DNA from 2 places in the Stenotrophomonas bentonitica genome. Region 1 is predicted to be linked to the other one. Evidence: riboswitches for the same ligand, from Rfam matches in the RefSeq annotation. Region 1 holds a riboswitch; the other holds the start of a gene.

Region 1 (7,500 bases):
CCGGCTCTACCGTTCCTCATCCGCTTTGCGTGAGCGCTTCTTCTTTGGTTCGTGCTTGCGATAGCGGTAGGGGAGGGGGACTGGGGTTTCATCCAGTACCAGCGTCACTCGCCCGGGTGAGGTCTCCACCCATACACGGTGACCCACCTTCAGCCCCAGTCGTTCAAGCCAGACCCCGCACAGCTGCAGGCGGGGAATGAAGAGCCCCGGTGGCAGGATGTTGCCGGCCGGGTGTTGCAGGGCGGAAATGCGGATGCTCTTGGGCTGGTGCCAGCCGATGCCGACCTGCTGGTTGGGGTCGGTAGACGAATCGATCTTCGAACTGTTCATGCGAGTACTCCCTTGGAAGTACTCCCTCGTCGGCGACGAGGGAGTCGGGAGGTTGATATCCGTTCGACCAACGGTGTGACTTATTTCCCCACGGGGTGTTGTATTCGCCACCCACCCGACGCAGAACTGCATACTTTCATTAGTCGAACGAGGGGATATCAAACCCCGAGCCCACACGATGCACAGCTGCTCAATGACAGAGAAGTTGGCATTTCCTAAGGATAGCGGTGTATCGATACGCCGCGTCTATGGTGCGTCGCAAGTGGGCCGGACTCAGGCTGGAGCGGCGTTCTTAGTGATACAGACGTCGCAGAATCAACGGTTCGACGCCCGTTGGAATGTCGAAGAATTTTGATGTGCGCTCGTCTAGCGCTGTCGTTAACGGCCGTTCGTGCGCTGGCTTCCGGTTGGGTCCGCGATGACACGCGTGGCGTGTCACTACGCGGAACCGGCGGATTGCGTGCACAGCTGCGTAGCGACACGCCATGCGTGTCCCACGCGCCGCCGGATCACACGCGCCCCTCAGACGATGGCGATCTTCGCCTTGGCCAGCGCCTCACGCACCATCGCATCATTGGCCTCGGTCACCGGCCGCGTCAGGTCCCAAAGGAACTTCACCCGGAACCCGAACTTCACCGCGTCCTGCGCACTCCACAGCACGCAATAGTCGCGCGCCAACCCGCACACATGCACCTCGCGGATACCACGCTCATGCAGCCACCCGGCCAAACCGGTGGGCGGGCGGTTCCCATCCGGCCCATGGTTCTCGCGGAAGGCGCTGTACGAGTCCACCTCGCGCCGTGTGCCCTTGCGCAGGATCAGGTCGGCCGGCGTCCAGTCCACCCCTGGATGCAACACCGCGCCTGGCGTGTCCTGTACGCAGTGGTCCGGCCACAGCGTCTGCGGCTGCGCGTGCAGCAGGATGGTCTCGAACGGCAGCTGGCCCGGTTGCTGGCTGGCATACGAGGCGTGATCCGCCGGGTGCCAGTCCTGCGTGGCCACCACCGTGCGATACCGGCGCTGGGCCAGCAACTCCGCAATGCCCGGCACGATGCCATCGCCGTCCACGCAGGGCAGCGCGCCGCCAGGCATGAAGTCCGGCTGCAGATCGATCACGACCAGGGCAACGTCAGCGGGGAAGTGCGTCATGGCATGCGTCATTCGGGTGGGGTGCCCCAGTCTAGCGGACACCCCGCCGCCATAAAGACGGCGGGGCTCGATCAACGCAACCGCACTCAGGCGGCGTTGGCGTCCGCCGTCTCATCGCGCAACTGCCGTGCCGCAGCCACCAGCGCTTCCAGCGCCGCCCGGGTCTCCGGCCAGCCACGGGTTTTCAAGCCGCAATCCGGGTTCACCCAGATCTGCTCCGGCCGCAGCACCTCGGCGGCCTTGCGCAGCAGCGACAGCATCTCTTCCTTGTCCGGTACGCGCGGAGAATGGATGTCGTACACACCCGGCCCGATCTCGTTCGGGTACTGGAACTTCACGAACGCATCCAGCAGCTCCATCCGCGAGCGCGAGGTTTCAATCGAGATCACGTCGGCGTCCATCGCCGCCACCGAGTGGATGATGTCGTTGAACTCGGAGTAGCACATGTGGGTGTGGATCTGGGTGGCGTCCCGCACGCCGCTGGCGCTGATCCGGAACGCTTCCACCGCCCAGTCCAGGTACTCGCGCCATTGCGCACGGCGCAGCGGCAGGCCTTCGCGGATCGCCGGTTCGTCGATCTGGATCACGCCGATGCCAGCCGCTTCCAGGTCCAGCACCTCATCTCGAAGTGCCAGTGCGATCTGCCGGCAGGTATCGGCACGTGCCTGGTCGTCGCGCACGAACGACCACTGCAGCACCGTCACCGGCCCGGTCAGCATGCCCTTCATCGGCCGGTCGGTCAGCGATTGCGCGTACTGCGACCAGCGCACCGTCATCGGCTGCGGGCGGCTCACATCGCCGTAAATCACCGGTGGCTTCACGCAGCGCGAGCCATAGCTCTGCACCCAACCGTTCTTGGTGAAAGCGAAGCCTTCCAGCTGCTCGCCGAAGTACTCCACCATGTCGTTGCGCTCGAACTCGCCATGCACCAGCACGTCCAGCCCGATCTGTTCCTGGATGCGCACGCAGTGTTCGGTCTGGCTGGCGAGGAAGGCGTCGTAGTCTGCGTCGGAAAGCGTGCCGGACTTGTTGCGGGCGCGCGCCTCGCGCACTTCCAGCGTCTGCGGGAACGAGCCAATGGTGGTGGTGGGGTAGCGCGGCAGCTTCAGTGCGGCCGCCTGCGCCAGGTGGCGCTGCGGGTAACGGCTATGGCGCTGCGCATCTGCTGCGGTCAGTGCGGAAAGACGCGCGGCCACCGCAGGGTTGTGCACGCGCGGCGAGCGGCGGCGCGATTCAATGCGCTCGCGCGAAGATGCCAGTGCCGCTTCGGCGCGTGCCGGCGCGTCGATGGCGTCGGCCAGTACGCGCAGTTCGCCCAGCTTCTGCTTCGAGAACGCCAGCCAGCCACGCAGTTCGTCGTCCAGCTTCTTCTCGTGGTCCAGGTCGACGGGGGTGTGCAGCAGCGAACACGAAGGCGCCAGCCACAGGCAGTCGCTGCCCAGCTGCCCATGCGTGTAGCGCGCCAGCACCAGCGCATTGTCCAGATGGGTGCGCCAGATGTTGCGGCCGTTGACCAGACCTGCCGAGAGCACGCGGCCAGCGGGCAGTGCCTTGATGACCGCATCCAGCTGTTCCGGTGCACGCACCAGATCCACGTGCAGGCCATCCACCGGCAGCGAGGCGGCCAGTTCCAGGTTGTCGTCCAGCGCGCCGAAGTAGGTGGCCACCAGCACCTTGGGGCGTGCAGCTTTGGCCAGCACTGCATACGCGCGGGTGATCGCGGCGCGGGCTTCCGGGCTGAGGTCCTGCACCAGCGCCGGCTCATCCAGCTGCACCCACTGCGCGCCGGCCGCCTGCAGCTGGCCCAGCAGCTCCACGTACACCGGCAGCAGCGCATCCAGCAGGTCCAGCGCCGGGCTGCCATCCACGGTCTTGGACAGCAGCAGGAAGGTCACCGGGCCAATCAGCACCGGGCGGGTTTCAATGCCCAGCGCCTTGGCTTGGCGGTACTCGGCCAGCGGCTTGTCGCCGCGCAGGGCGAAGCCTTGGCCGGCCTGCAGTTCGGGCACCAGGTAGTGGTAGTTGGTATCGAACCACTTGGTCATTTCCAGCGCATGCAGATCCACGCCATCGCGCTGCAGGCCGCGCGCCATCGCGAAGTAGCCGGTAAGCGGATCGGCGTCGGCCAGTGCGCGGTAGCGGGCCGGAATGGCGTCGAACAGGAAGGCGGCATCCAGCACCTGGTCGTACAGGCTGAAGTCGTTGCTGGGCGGAACGTCCACCCCGGCATCGCGCTGCAGCTGCCAGTGCGTGGCACGCAGTCCGGCGGCGGTGTCCAACAGAGAAGCGGCGCTGCTGTGGCCCGACCAGAACGCTTCCAGTGCGCGCTTGAGCTCGCGTTTGGCGCCGATGCGGGGGAAGCCCAGATTGGTAACAGTGGTCATGAAACGTATCCTCATTGCGTAGGCATTGAGGAACGAAGGAACTGCGCGGCCCGCACGCCATTGCTGCCGTGCCCGCCCCGCCAGCGACCTTCGCCCCCGCGGGCGAACCGGATGCCACGAAGCGGACGCACGGGGGCAGCGCCCTGCACTGTGCAAGGCGTCAGGCCCCGGCAACCTCCCCGCGGACGTTCCAGGTCGAATCAGAGGACGGTCGTGTCCTCCGGCCGGGGCCGGTATTCGGGCTGATGGACACGGGCGCGAACGCCCACCTACTCCCTGCCGCTTCCCAGGCTGCAAAGCCCAGTGCTGTTGGCAGGTGTCGTTTCCATTCACCGCTGCGGGGCAGCTCCGGAATGGGTGCACAAGGCACCGGCACCGGATTCCCGTTTAAACCCATCCCTTCATCGGCATGAAGAGATGGATACCTTCGGCGAGCACAAGGTAGGCCGATTGGGGGATGGGGTCAAGGGGAGGAGACTTATGCCACTGCATCCGCCGCGCCGCTTCCCCCGTATCTCTCCACGACCTCCCTCTGGAAACGGGCATGCGCCGCTCATTCACATTTCCTGCCGAGCTGCTTCTGCTGCTGTGTCCGCTGTTGGCCGGTGCCGAAACCGTCCAGCGCCAGGAAGGGCGCGCGTTCTCTGCCGAGGGGAACACGCTGCTCTACCGCGAAACCCATTGGCTGCAGGGCCCGCCCAACGCGCAGTCGCGGCTGGTGCTGTACCGCTGCGCTGATGGGCGGCCGTTCGCGCGCAAATGGATGACCCCGCAGGGCAGCGCGCAGACGCCGGACTTCAGCCTGGAAGATGGCCGTGACGGCTATCAGGAAGGCGTGCGCGGAAGTGGCGCGTCACGCACGGTGTACCTGCGTAGCTCCGCTGCAGCCGCGCCAGTCAGCCGCACGCTCACAGTCCCACCCGATGCCGTGGTCGACGCCGGTTTCGACGCAGCCGTGCGCGGCCACTGGGCCACCCTGCGCGACGGCAAGCCGGTGGCGTTCCAGTTCGTGTTGCCCAGCCGCCAACGCCTGGTGCCGCTGAAGCTGCAGCGCACCGGTGCAACCACCTGGCAGGGCCAGCCTGCCCAGCAGCTACAGATGAAGCTGGACGCCTGGTTCGGCTTCGCAGTGCCAGCAGTGACTCTGGTCTACGCCAACGCCGACCAGCGCCTGCTGCAGTTCACCGGTACCGGCAACGTGCGTGACGCCAAGGGCCGCTACCCGCAGGTGCGCGTGGAGTTCCCCAGTGCGCCTGCCGCCGCCACTGCGGCTGAGCTTGCCACGGCGAGGGGGCAGGATCTGGTGAAGACATGCGACAGCTGAATACCCCCTTGCAGCCAGTCAAAAGAGCAACGACCATGCAGGCACGCGCCTTGCCGACACCGAGTTCTCGATGCCTGAGTTGGATGCTTCCGATACCGCCGCAGCAGCACGCCTCAACGGGCTGCTGGTCCAGGTGGCCAGTGGTGATCGCCAGGCCTTCGAGCAGGTCTACCAGCTCGCCTCCGGGCGCCTGTTCGCGATCTGCCTGCAGCTGCTGCGCGACCGCAACGACGCCGAAGACGTGCTGCAGGAGGTCTTCACCTCGGTCTGGAACAAGGCCGGGCAGTTCGATCCTGCCAAGGCCTCGGCCATGACCTGGCTCTCCATGACCGCCCGCCACCGCGCGATCGACCGCCTGCGCGCCGCGCCGCCGCGCGCGATGGACGACCTCTCGGTGATCGAGGACCTGCCCGACGGCGATGCACAGCCACCGCAGGCGGCCGAGCAGTCTTCGGACCGCGCGCGCCTGGCGCAGTGCCTGGAAACCCTTGAGAGCAAGCGCCGCGCGCTGATCCGCGCCGCGTTCCTGGACGGCTCCAGCTATGAAGAGCTGGCCCGCCGCATCGGTTCGCCGCTGGGCTCGGTGAAGAGCTGGATCCGGCGCGGCCTTGGCCAACTGCGGGTGTGCCTGGAACGATGAACATCCGCGACCTTCACGACGAATACGACGACGAACAGCCGCCCAGCGCAGACATCCTGGCCGGCGAGTACGTGCTGGGCGTGCACGACGCCGCCGAGCGCCGCCAGCTGGAACAGCGCATCGCCCAGGACCCGGGCTTTGCCCGCCTGGTCGAACAGTGGCAGAACCGGCTGGCGCCACTGCTGGACTCGTTCGGCAGCGAAGCAGTGCCGGCGCATGTATGGCCGCGCATCCGCGCCGCACTGGGCTGGCCGGCAGCGGTTGTGGCACCGAAACTCTGGCAGCGCACCGGCTTCTGGCAGGGCATGACCGCCCTGGCCGCGGCCCTGGCGCTGGTGGCGGTGTTCAACCGCCAGCCGCTGCAGGAACCCGCACCGGTTACCCCGGTCGCCGTCACCCCGGCACCGACTCCGGCCGAGCCGGAGCAGGCGACCAAGCCGGTCACCCCGCTGCTGCACGACGACGGCACGCCCGGCTGGCTGGCCTCGGTCGACAAGGCCCAGGGCAAGGTGTTGATGGTGCCGGTACCGGCCGCAGCCGATGCGGCAGGGCGCGCGCCGGAGCTGTGGCTGATCCCGGCCGGCGGTACGCCGCGCTCGCTGGGTCTGGTCTCGATCAACCGCGCCCATACCGTGGCGGTGCCCGAGGCGCTGCGTGATGTGCTGGTGAACGGCTCGATGCTGGCGATTACCCTGGAACCGGCAGGCGGTGCGCCGCAGGGCATTCCGACCGGTCCGATCATCGCCAAGGGCGACATCGCCAACCTGTAAGGCACACCCCTTCCGGAATTAATTTCGGAAGGGGTGCATCCAAACGCGGGTGGCCTGCGTATCTCCTGATGAACCAGTCAGGAGATGCGCGACATGCAGTCCCGTTCCACCCCCGAGCCCCCCGCCTGCGCGCCGCGCGGCCGCTGGGCCACCGTGCTGCGCTGGTTCGACACCGGTGCGAACGCGCCCGTGGCCGGCGCGGAAGGCAACCGCGTGGACTGGCTGCGGGCGATCCCGTTCGTGGCCATGCACCTGGCCTGCCTGGCGGTGATCTGGGTGGGCGTGTCCTGGGTGGCGGTGGGCGTGGCGCTGGCGCTGTATGCCGTGCGCATGTTCGCCATCACCGCGTTCTACCACCGCTACTTCGCACACCGCACCTTCCGCACCTCGCGCGTGGTGCAGTTCGTGTTCGCGGTGATCGGCGCCTCCAGCGTGCAGCGCGGTCCGCTGTGGTGGGCCGCGCATCACCGCAACCACCACCGCCACACCGAAACCGCGGCCGACCCGCATTCGCCCACCGTGCACGGCTTCTGGTGGAGCCACATGGGCTGGTTCCTCACCGCCGAAGGCTTCCGCACCGACTGGGCGCGCATACCCGACCTGGTGCGCTACCCGGAACTGCGCTGGCTGGACCGCTTCGACACGCTGGTGCCGGTGGCGCTGGCCGCCGCCCTGTTCGGGCTGGGCGCGCTGCTGGAGCGGGTGGCACCGGGGCTGGGCACCAGCGGCGGGCAGATGCTGGTCTGGGGCTTCTTCATCTCCACCGTGGTGCTGTTCCACGCCACCGTGACCATCAACTCGCTCGCCCACCGCTTCGGACGGCGCCGCTTCGCCACCGGTGACGACAGCCGCAACAACCTGTGGCTGGCGCTGCTCACCTTCGGCGAAGGCTGGCACAACAAC
Region 2 (7,500 bases), on a different contig from region 1:
CCCGCGCCACAAGTTCCAGCATCGAGAACGGCTTGGCCAGGTAGTCGTCCGCGCCCAGCTCCAGGCCGAGGATGCGGTGCACTTCGCTGGCGCGGGCGCTGGTGATGATGATCGGGGTGTAGCGGGCCATGCCGCGTGCGCGCCGGCAGATCTCCAGCCCGTCCACGCCCGGCAGCATCAGGTCCAGCACCAGCGCGCTCCACGGCTGCGCTTCGAGCAGGGCCAGGCCCTCGTCGCCAGTGGCAGCGTGGGTGACCTCGTAGCCCTCGTCGCGCAGGTGCATGCGCAGCAGGTTGGCGATGTGGACATCGTCCTCAACGATCAGGACCTGTTTTGCACTGCTCATCGGCACGCGGGGGAGTGGCGGGAAGGTAGCCGCATTGTGGTCGGATCCGGACCTGAATGTGTCACGGAAAATTTAACCCTGCGTGAGGATTCGTTGATCGGCCCGGGCGCAGCATGGCCCCATCGTATCCAGAGCTGGAGATCGGCCATGCAGTTCACCCGTCGCAGAGTACTTGGCATGGGCGCCCTGGGCGCCGCCGCCGGGCTGTTCGGGCTCACCGCCTGCAGCGCCAGCGCCCCGGCCGCCCCGGCGCCCTCGCGGCGCTTTGAAGTGATGCGCACCGACGCGCAGTGGCGCGAGCAGCTCACCCCTGCGCAATATTCGGTACTGCGCCGGCAGAGCACCGAGCGCCCCTTCAGCAGCCCCCTCAACAAGGAGCACCGGCGCGGTACGTTCGCCTGCGCCGGGTGTGGGCTGGAACTGTTCTCGTCCTCCACCAAGTTCGACAGCGGCACCGGCTGGCCCAGCTTCTGGGCGCCGCTGCACAACGCGGTGGCCGAGGACCGGGATACCACGCTGGGCATGCTGCGGGTAGAAGCGCACTGCCGCCGTTGCGGCGGGCACCTGGGCCATGTGTTCGACGACGGGCCGCGCCCGACCGGGTTGCGGTACTGCATGAACGGCGTGGCGATGAACTTCGTCGCTGCTGAGGAAGAGACACGCGTGCGGATTCCGAACCGCACGTAACGCATTCGCGATCCATCCGTTTACAGGGACTCAATGATGATCCTGCTTGTACTGGCCTACCTTGGCGGTGTGTTGACCATCCTCAGCCCGTGCATCCTGCCGGTGCTGCCGTTCGTGTTCGCGCGCTCGGACCGGCCGTTCCTGCGCAGCGGGCTGCCGCTGCTGGTCGGCATGGCACTCATGTTTGCGGTAGTCGCCAGCCTGGCGGCGGTGGGCAGCCAGTGGGTGGCGCAGGCCAACCAGGTCGGGCGCTGGATCGCGCTGGTGGTGATGGCGCTGTTCGCACTCGCGCTGCTGTGGCCCACCCTGGCCGACCGCATGCTCTCGCCGTTCCAGCGGCTGGGCGCGCGGCTGAGTGCTTCGGCCGACAAGGCCAGCGACGCCGGCCGTGGCGGCGTGGGCACCTCGCTGCTGATCGGCGTGGCCACCGGCCTGCTGTGGGCGCCCTGCGCCGGGCCGATCCTCGGCCTGATCCTGACCGGCGCGGCGCTGCAGGGTGCGAGCGTGGGCACCAGCGGCCTGCTGCTGGCGTACGCGCTGGGCGCGGCGACCTCGCTGGCGCTGGCGATCTGGATCGGTGGGCGGGTGTTCACCGCGCTAAAGCAGCGCCTGGGGGCCGGTGAATGGATCCGCCGAGGCCTCGGTGTAGCCGCGTTGCTGGCGGTGGTCGCCATCGCAATGGGCTGGGATACCGGCGTGCTGACCCGTCTTTCCACGGTCAGTACCGCAAAGCTGGAACAGGGCCTGCTCGACACCCTGCCCGGCCAGGCGCCCGACGCCGGCCCGGCGATGATGATGCGCGCTGCCGATGCACCAGACGGTGCGCCGCTGCCAGTGGAAGGCACACTGCCCTCGCTGGCCGGCGCCACCGGCTGGCTCAACAGCCCGCCGCTGAGCGCCGAAGGGCTGCGCGGCAAGGTGGTGCTGGTCGATTTCTGGACCTACTCCTGCATCAACTGCCTGCGCGCCCTGCCCTACGTGCGCGAGTGGGAACAGCGCTACCGCGACCAGGGCCTGGTGGTGATCGGCGTGCACGCGCCGGAGTTCGCCTTCGAACGCAACCTGCGCAACGTGATGGGCGCGGTGGACGAATTGAAGATCACCTACCCGGTGGCGATCGACAACGACTTCGCGATCTGGCGCGGCTTCAACAACCGCTACTGGCCGGCGCACTACTTCATCGACGGCAAGGGCCAGATCCGCGCGCACCATTTCGGCGAAGGCAACTACCGGCAGTCCGAGCAGATCATCCGCCAGCTGCTGCGCGAGAACGGTGCCACCCTGCCCGACGAACCGGCGCAGGCCATGGCCATGGCAGCCGCATCCCCGCGCGAAGGCGTGGAGCGCCAGGCCGACATGCGCAACCTGAAATCGCCGGAGACCTATCTGGGCCATGCGCGTGCGGAGAACTTCGCTTCGCCCGGTGGGCAGCGCAACGACCAGCCTGCTGATTACGTGGTGCCGCCGTCGCTGGCCCTGAACCAGTGGGCGCTGGCCGGGAACTGGACGGTGGGCGACGAGGACGCGCAGCTGCAGCGCGCCGGCGGGCGCATCGCGTTCCGCTTCCATGCGCGTGACCTGCACCTGGTGCTGGCCCCCGGTGAAGACGGCAAGCCGGTGCGCTTCCGCGTGCGCGTGGATGGCCAGGCGCCAGGCGCGGCGGCCGGTGGCGACGTGAGCGCCGATGGCAGCGGCGAAGTGAAGGAACACCGCCTGTACCAGTTGATCCGCCAGGACGGCGATGTCGGCGAACGCACCTTCGAGATCGAGTTCCTCGACCCCGGCGTGCACGCCTACGCCTTTACCTTCGGTTGAACCAGGAGAGACCCATGCGACTTTCCGTAGACAAACTGGTGGCCGGCGGCATCGCCGCCGTGATCGCCACGCTCACCATCACCGCCGTGTTGAACCTGGATCGGCCGGCGTATGCCGCAGGCGTCGAGAAGGTGGTCGCGGTGCCGGCGCCGAGCGGCGCGGCCGATCCGAAGCTGCCGGGCAGACGTGCCCAGGTGGTGTTCGCCGGTGGCTGCTTCTGGGGCGTGCAGGGCGTGTTCCAGCACATCAAGGGCGTGGACAACGCGGTGTCCGGCTACATCGGCGGCAGTAGGGCCGATGCCAACTACGCGCGGGTCAGCAGCGGCGGTACCGGCCATGCCGAGGCGGTGCAGGTCACCTACGACCCCAGCCAGGTGAGCTATGGCCAGCTGATGCAGGTGTTCTTCTCGGTGGTGCACGACCCCACCCAGCTCAACCGCCAGGGCCCGGACCGCGGCACCCAGTACCGCTCGGCGGTGTATGCCGACGATGCCGCACAGCGCGATGCCACCAAAGCGTATATCGCGCAGCTGCAGCAGGCACGCGCGTATACAGCGCCGGTGGTGACCACGGTCGATGGCGGCAAGCCGTTCCAGGCGGCCGAGGGCTACCACCAGAACTACCTCACCCTGCACCCGGAGTCGCTGTACATCCGCATCAACGACCAGCCCAAGGTGGCGGCGCTGCAGCGCATGTACCCGCAGCTGTACCGCGAGAAGCCGCGGCTGGTGTCGACGCTGTCGGTGCGCTGAAAGCCGCTCAGCCTGGCAGCAGGTGGCGGGCCAGCTGCGCCGGGTCCGCGCCCGGCGCGTACGGCAGGCGCCCCCAGAACGGCAGCGGCAGGCGCGCGCGCAGCAGTTCGACGTTGTCGTCGATGCGCTCCATCTGCGGGTCGACTTCATTGGCGATCCAGCCGATGCAGGTCGCGCCGCTGGCTGCGATGGCCTGCGCGGTCAGCCGCGCATGGTTCAGGCAGCCCAGCCGCAGGCCCACCACCATCACCACCGGCAGCTGCAGCGCGTGCACCAGGTGCGACTGGTCCAGCGTGGTCGAGAGCGGCGCCAGCCAGCCGCCCACGCCTTCCACCACCACCGTGTCGGCCTGGGCGCTTAGCCGGGCGAAGGCGGCCTCGATCGGCGCAAGCGACAGGGTGACCCCGGCTGCGGCGGCAGCCAGCTCGGGCGCCAGGGGCAGCGGCAACGCGTAGGGATTGAGGTCGGCGTAGGCCGGGCTGGGCAGGCTGGCGGCGAGCAGCGCGGTCGCGTCTTCGTTGCGCAGGCCTTCGGCGGTGTCTTCACAGCCGCTGGCGACCGGCTTCATGCCTACCGCGCGTTGACCGCGCTGGCGGAGGGCGTGCAGCAGGGCGCAGCTGCTGAAGGTCTTGCCGATGCCGGTGTCGGTGCCGGTGACGTAAAAGGCTGGCGGAAGCGCGGACGGGGACATGGCCGGACCGATGAACAGGGGCCTGCATTATCACCGGCACCGCAGCGTTCCGCGCCCGGCGGCCCGGTTCCGGGCCCCGCTTGCTAGACTGCGGCCATGTTCGATACCACCACGCTCACCGGCAGCAAGCCGGAACAGTACGGCCAGCTGCTGGCCCAGGCCCGCGCCCTGGTGCACGGGGAACGCGACCGCATCGCCAATGCCGCCAACCTGTCGGCGCTGGTCTACCACGCCCTGCCGCAGCTGAACTGGGTGGGTTTCTATTTCTACGACGGCACCGAACTGGTGGTCGGCCCGTTCCAGGGCCTGCCGGCCTGCGTGCGCATTCCGCTCAGCAAGGGCGTGTGCGGGGCGGCTGCGACGCAGCGGGTGACCCAGCGCATCGAGGACGTGGACGCGTTCCCGGGCCACATCGCCTGCGATTCGGCCTCGCGCTCGGAACTGGTGGTGCCGCTGTTCAAGGGCGACACCCTGGTCGGCGTGTTCGACCTGGACAGCCCGGTGCTGTCGCGATTCGACGCTGAGGACCAGGCGGGCCTGGAAGCGATTGCCGCGGTGTTCGTCGAGGCATTGGGATGAGCGCGAAGCTGCGCAACATCGGCCCCAAGAGTGCAGCCTGGCTGCGCCAGGTCGGTCTGCGCACCGCCGAGGACCTGGCCGCCGCCGGAGCGGTGGGCGCGTTCGTGAAAGTGCGCCGCGCCGGGTTCAAGCCCAGCCTCAACCTGCTGTATTCGCTGGAAGGCGCGTTGCAGGACTGCCATTGGCAGGAATTGCCGGAAGCGCGACGTACCGCGCTGGTGGCGGAGTACGAGGCGATCATTGCCGACAATCCGCTGAAGAAGGCGGGGCCGGCGTCTGGGCCGGTGTATGAGCGCAGCATGGTCAGTGATGACGACAGAGATGATGCGCCATTCGTTTCGGATGACGACGAACGAGCGTAGATCCGGTAGAGCCACGCCCTGCGTGGCTGCGTGACCCCGGCACCGCGCGCAGCCACGCAGGGCGTGGCTCTACCCCGGTTGCTGGAGCTCGAGGAGTTCTCCCCACAGCCCTTCTTCCCCGCGCTCGATGCGCAGCCGCACGCGGGTGCCGTGGTCTATGCGCAGGGCCCAGCACATCGCCATCGGCAGGCCGCAGACCTGCGAGAGCACCATGCGCAGCGGGCCGCCATAGCTGACCACCACGGTCGGCACGGCATCGGGTTCATCGAGCAGGCGGTGCAGCGCACGCGCGATGCGGCGCTCGAAATGGCCCCAACTCTCGCCATGCGGTGGCGGGTTGGTATGCGGATCCAGATGGAAGGCCGACAGCGCCTGCATCGGCAGTGCGTCCAGCGCCTGGCCGTCCCAGTCGCCGAAATCCAGCTCTTCCCATTCCTCGTCAGGCTCCACGTCCAATCCACGCGGCATTGCCAGCGCCTCGGCGGTGCCGACAGCACGCTGGCGCGGGGAGCACAGCACGCGCTCCCACGCCAGCTCCGCATAACGCTCGCACAGCGCCTCGGTGCTGCCGGCCTCCAACGCTGGGTCGGTGCGTCCGTCCAGATGGTCGTCGCGACCGGTGGCGGCGTGCCGGATCAGGTCCAGGATCATTGGTGCGGCACCCCTGCAAAAAGCGAGGCGCATTCTAACCGGTCGCGCCACTGCACTGGGCCAGGCGCAAAGGTTTGCTCTACACTGCGCGCACTTTCAGGTGACCTGCGGCGCATGCCGGCAGGTTGAAACGGGAAGCCGGTGACGCAACAGGTCCTGCCTGCTGCCAGTCCGGCACTGCCCCCGCAACGGTAAGCGTGGAAAAGCCAGGCAATACGCCACTGTGCTCGTGCATGGGAAGGCGCCTGGTGCGATGGCATGCCATCGGCCCGCAAGTCCGGAGACCGGCCTGGAAGACGACGGGTTGCGACGCGACCCCGCCCCCACCTTTGCCGCGCGGGCGTGCGCGGTGCATGGAGTCAATGATGAAGCTGCAGATCCAAACGCTTTCCCTTGCCGTTCTCGCGGCATTGCCGCTGCTGGCCGCCGCACAGGACGATGCCGCCGCGCTGGACCCGATCCTGGTCACCGCCACCCGCACCCCGATCGCCCTGCACGACAGCATCTCGCCGGCGCAGGTGATCGACCGCGCCGAGATCGAGCGCAGCCAGGCGCCGTCGCTGCAGGACCTGCTGCGCGGCCGCGCCGGCATCAACATCAACAACAGCGGCGGGCTGGGCAAGCAGAGCTCGCTGTTCCTGCGCGGCACCAACTCGGCCCACACCCTGGTGCTGGTCGACGGCGTACGCATCAACACCGGCGACCTCGGCCTGGCCATGCTGCAGGACCTGCCGCTGGCGCAGATCGAACGCGTGGAGATCGTGCGCGGCCCGCAGTCCAGCCTGTACGGCGCCGACGCGATCGGTGGCGTGATCCAGATCTTCACCCGCCGTAATGCCGGCGAGTTCGCCCCGCACCTGCAGCTGGGCGGTGGCAGCAACGGCCTGCGTGAAGCCAGTGGCGGCTTCGGCGGCACCGGCGCGCGCGGCTGGTTCGGCACCGACATCGCCTACCAGCACACCGACGGCATCAACGCCTGCCGTGGCGATGCCGCCACCTTCGCCGGCTGTGGCGCCGACGAGCCCGACCGCGACGGCTACCGCAATCTTTCGATGAGCCTGCGCGGTGGTTATTCGCTGACCGACACGCTGCAGGTGGAAGGCACCGCGCTGCGCGCCGAAGGCGAGAACCACTACGACGGTTACTACAACTATTCGGAAACGCTGCAGCAGGTGCTGGGCGGCAAGGTCCGGTACACGCCGAGCGAGCGCTTCACCCTGACCGCCAACGTCGGCCGCGCCGACAACGAGTCGGACAACTACAACGACAGCACCTGGCTGGGCGCGGCGCAGACCCACCGCGACAGCGCCTCGGTGCAGGCCGACGTGGGCCTCGCCGAGGGCCAGCTGCTCAGCGCCGGCGTGGACTGGAGCCAGGACAACCTGGACGGCAGCAGCGCCGGGTATCTGGTCGACAGCCGCGACAACACCGGCGTGTTCGTTCAGTACCAGGGCCGCTTCGGCGCGCACCAGCTGCAGGCCAGCCTGCGCAACGACGACAACGAGCAGTTCGGTAACCACACCACCGGCAGCCTGGGCTGGGGCATGGACCTGGCGCGCGGCTTCCGTTTGAACGCGAGCTACGGCACCGCGTTCAAGGCCCCTACCTTCAGCGACC

The links. A riboswitch is a leader RNA that binds a small molecule or an ion and turns the genes downstream of it on or off. The one in region 1 is predicted to bind cobalamin.
Region 2: it holds a riboswitch for cobalamin, as region 1 does, so the genes downstream of both, btuB (TonB-dependent vitamin B12 receptor) here and metE (5-methyltetrahydropteroyltriglutamate--homocysteine S-methyltransferase) in region 1, are expected to answer to the same signal.

Annotation. Positions count from the first base shown of each region.
Region 1 is NZ_JAAZUH010000004.1:368,896-376,395, forward strand. It holds gene HGB51_RS19425 (hypothetical protein) at 7-330, opposite strand; gene HGB51_RS19430 (nicotinamidase) at 853-1,479, opposite strand; gene metE (5-methyltetrahydropteroyltriglutamate--homocysteine S-methyltransferase) at 1,566-3,863, opposite strand; cobalamin riboswitch at 4,075-4,308, opposite strand; gene HGB51_RS19440 (hypothetical protein) at 4,408-5,187, shown strand; gene HGB51_RS19445 (sigma-70 family RNA polymerase sigma factor) at 5,258-5,827, shown strand; gene HGB51_RS19450 (anti-sigma factor) at 5,824-6,597, shown strand; gene HGB51_RS19455 (acyl-CoA desaturase) at 6,691-7,500, shown strand, end outside.
Region 2 is NZ_JAAZUH010000003.1:257,244-264,743, forward strand. It holds gene HGB51_RS17075 (response regulator transcription factor) at 1-346, opposite strand, end outside; gene msrB (peptide-methionine (R)-S-oxide reductase MsrB) at 494-1,033, shown strand; gene HGB51_RS17085 (cytochrome c biogenesis protein DipZ) at 1,070-2,848, shown strand; gene msrA (peptide-methionine (S)-S-oxide reductase MsrA) at 2,863-3,600, shown strand; gene bioD (dethiobiotin synthase) at 3,608-4,291, opposite strand; gene HGB51_RS17100 (GAF domain-containing protein) at 4,388-4,870, shown strand; gene HGB51_RS17105 (TfoX/Sxy family protein) at 4,867-5,232, shown strand; gene HGB51_RS17110 (histidine phosphatase family protein) at 5,302-5,883, opposite strand; cobalamin riboswitch at 5,965-6,190, shown strand; gene btuB (TonB-dependent vitamin B12 receptor) at 6,249-7,500, shown strand, end outside.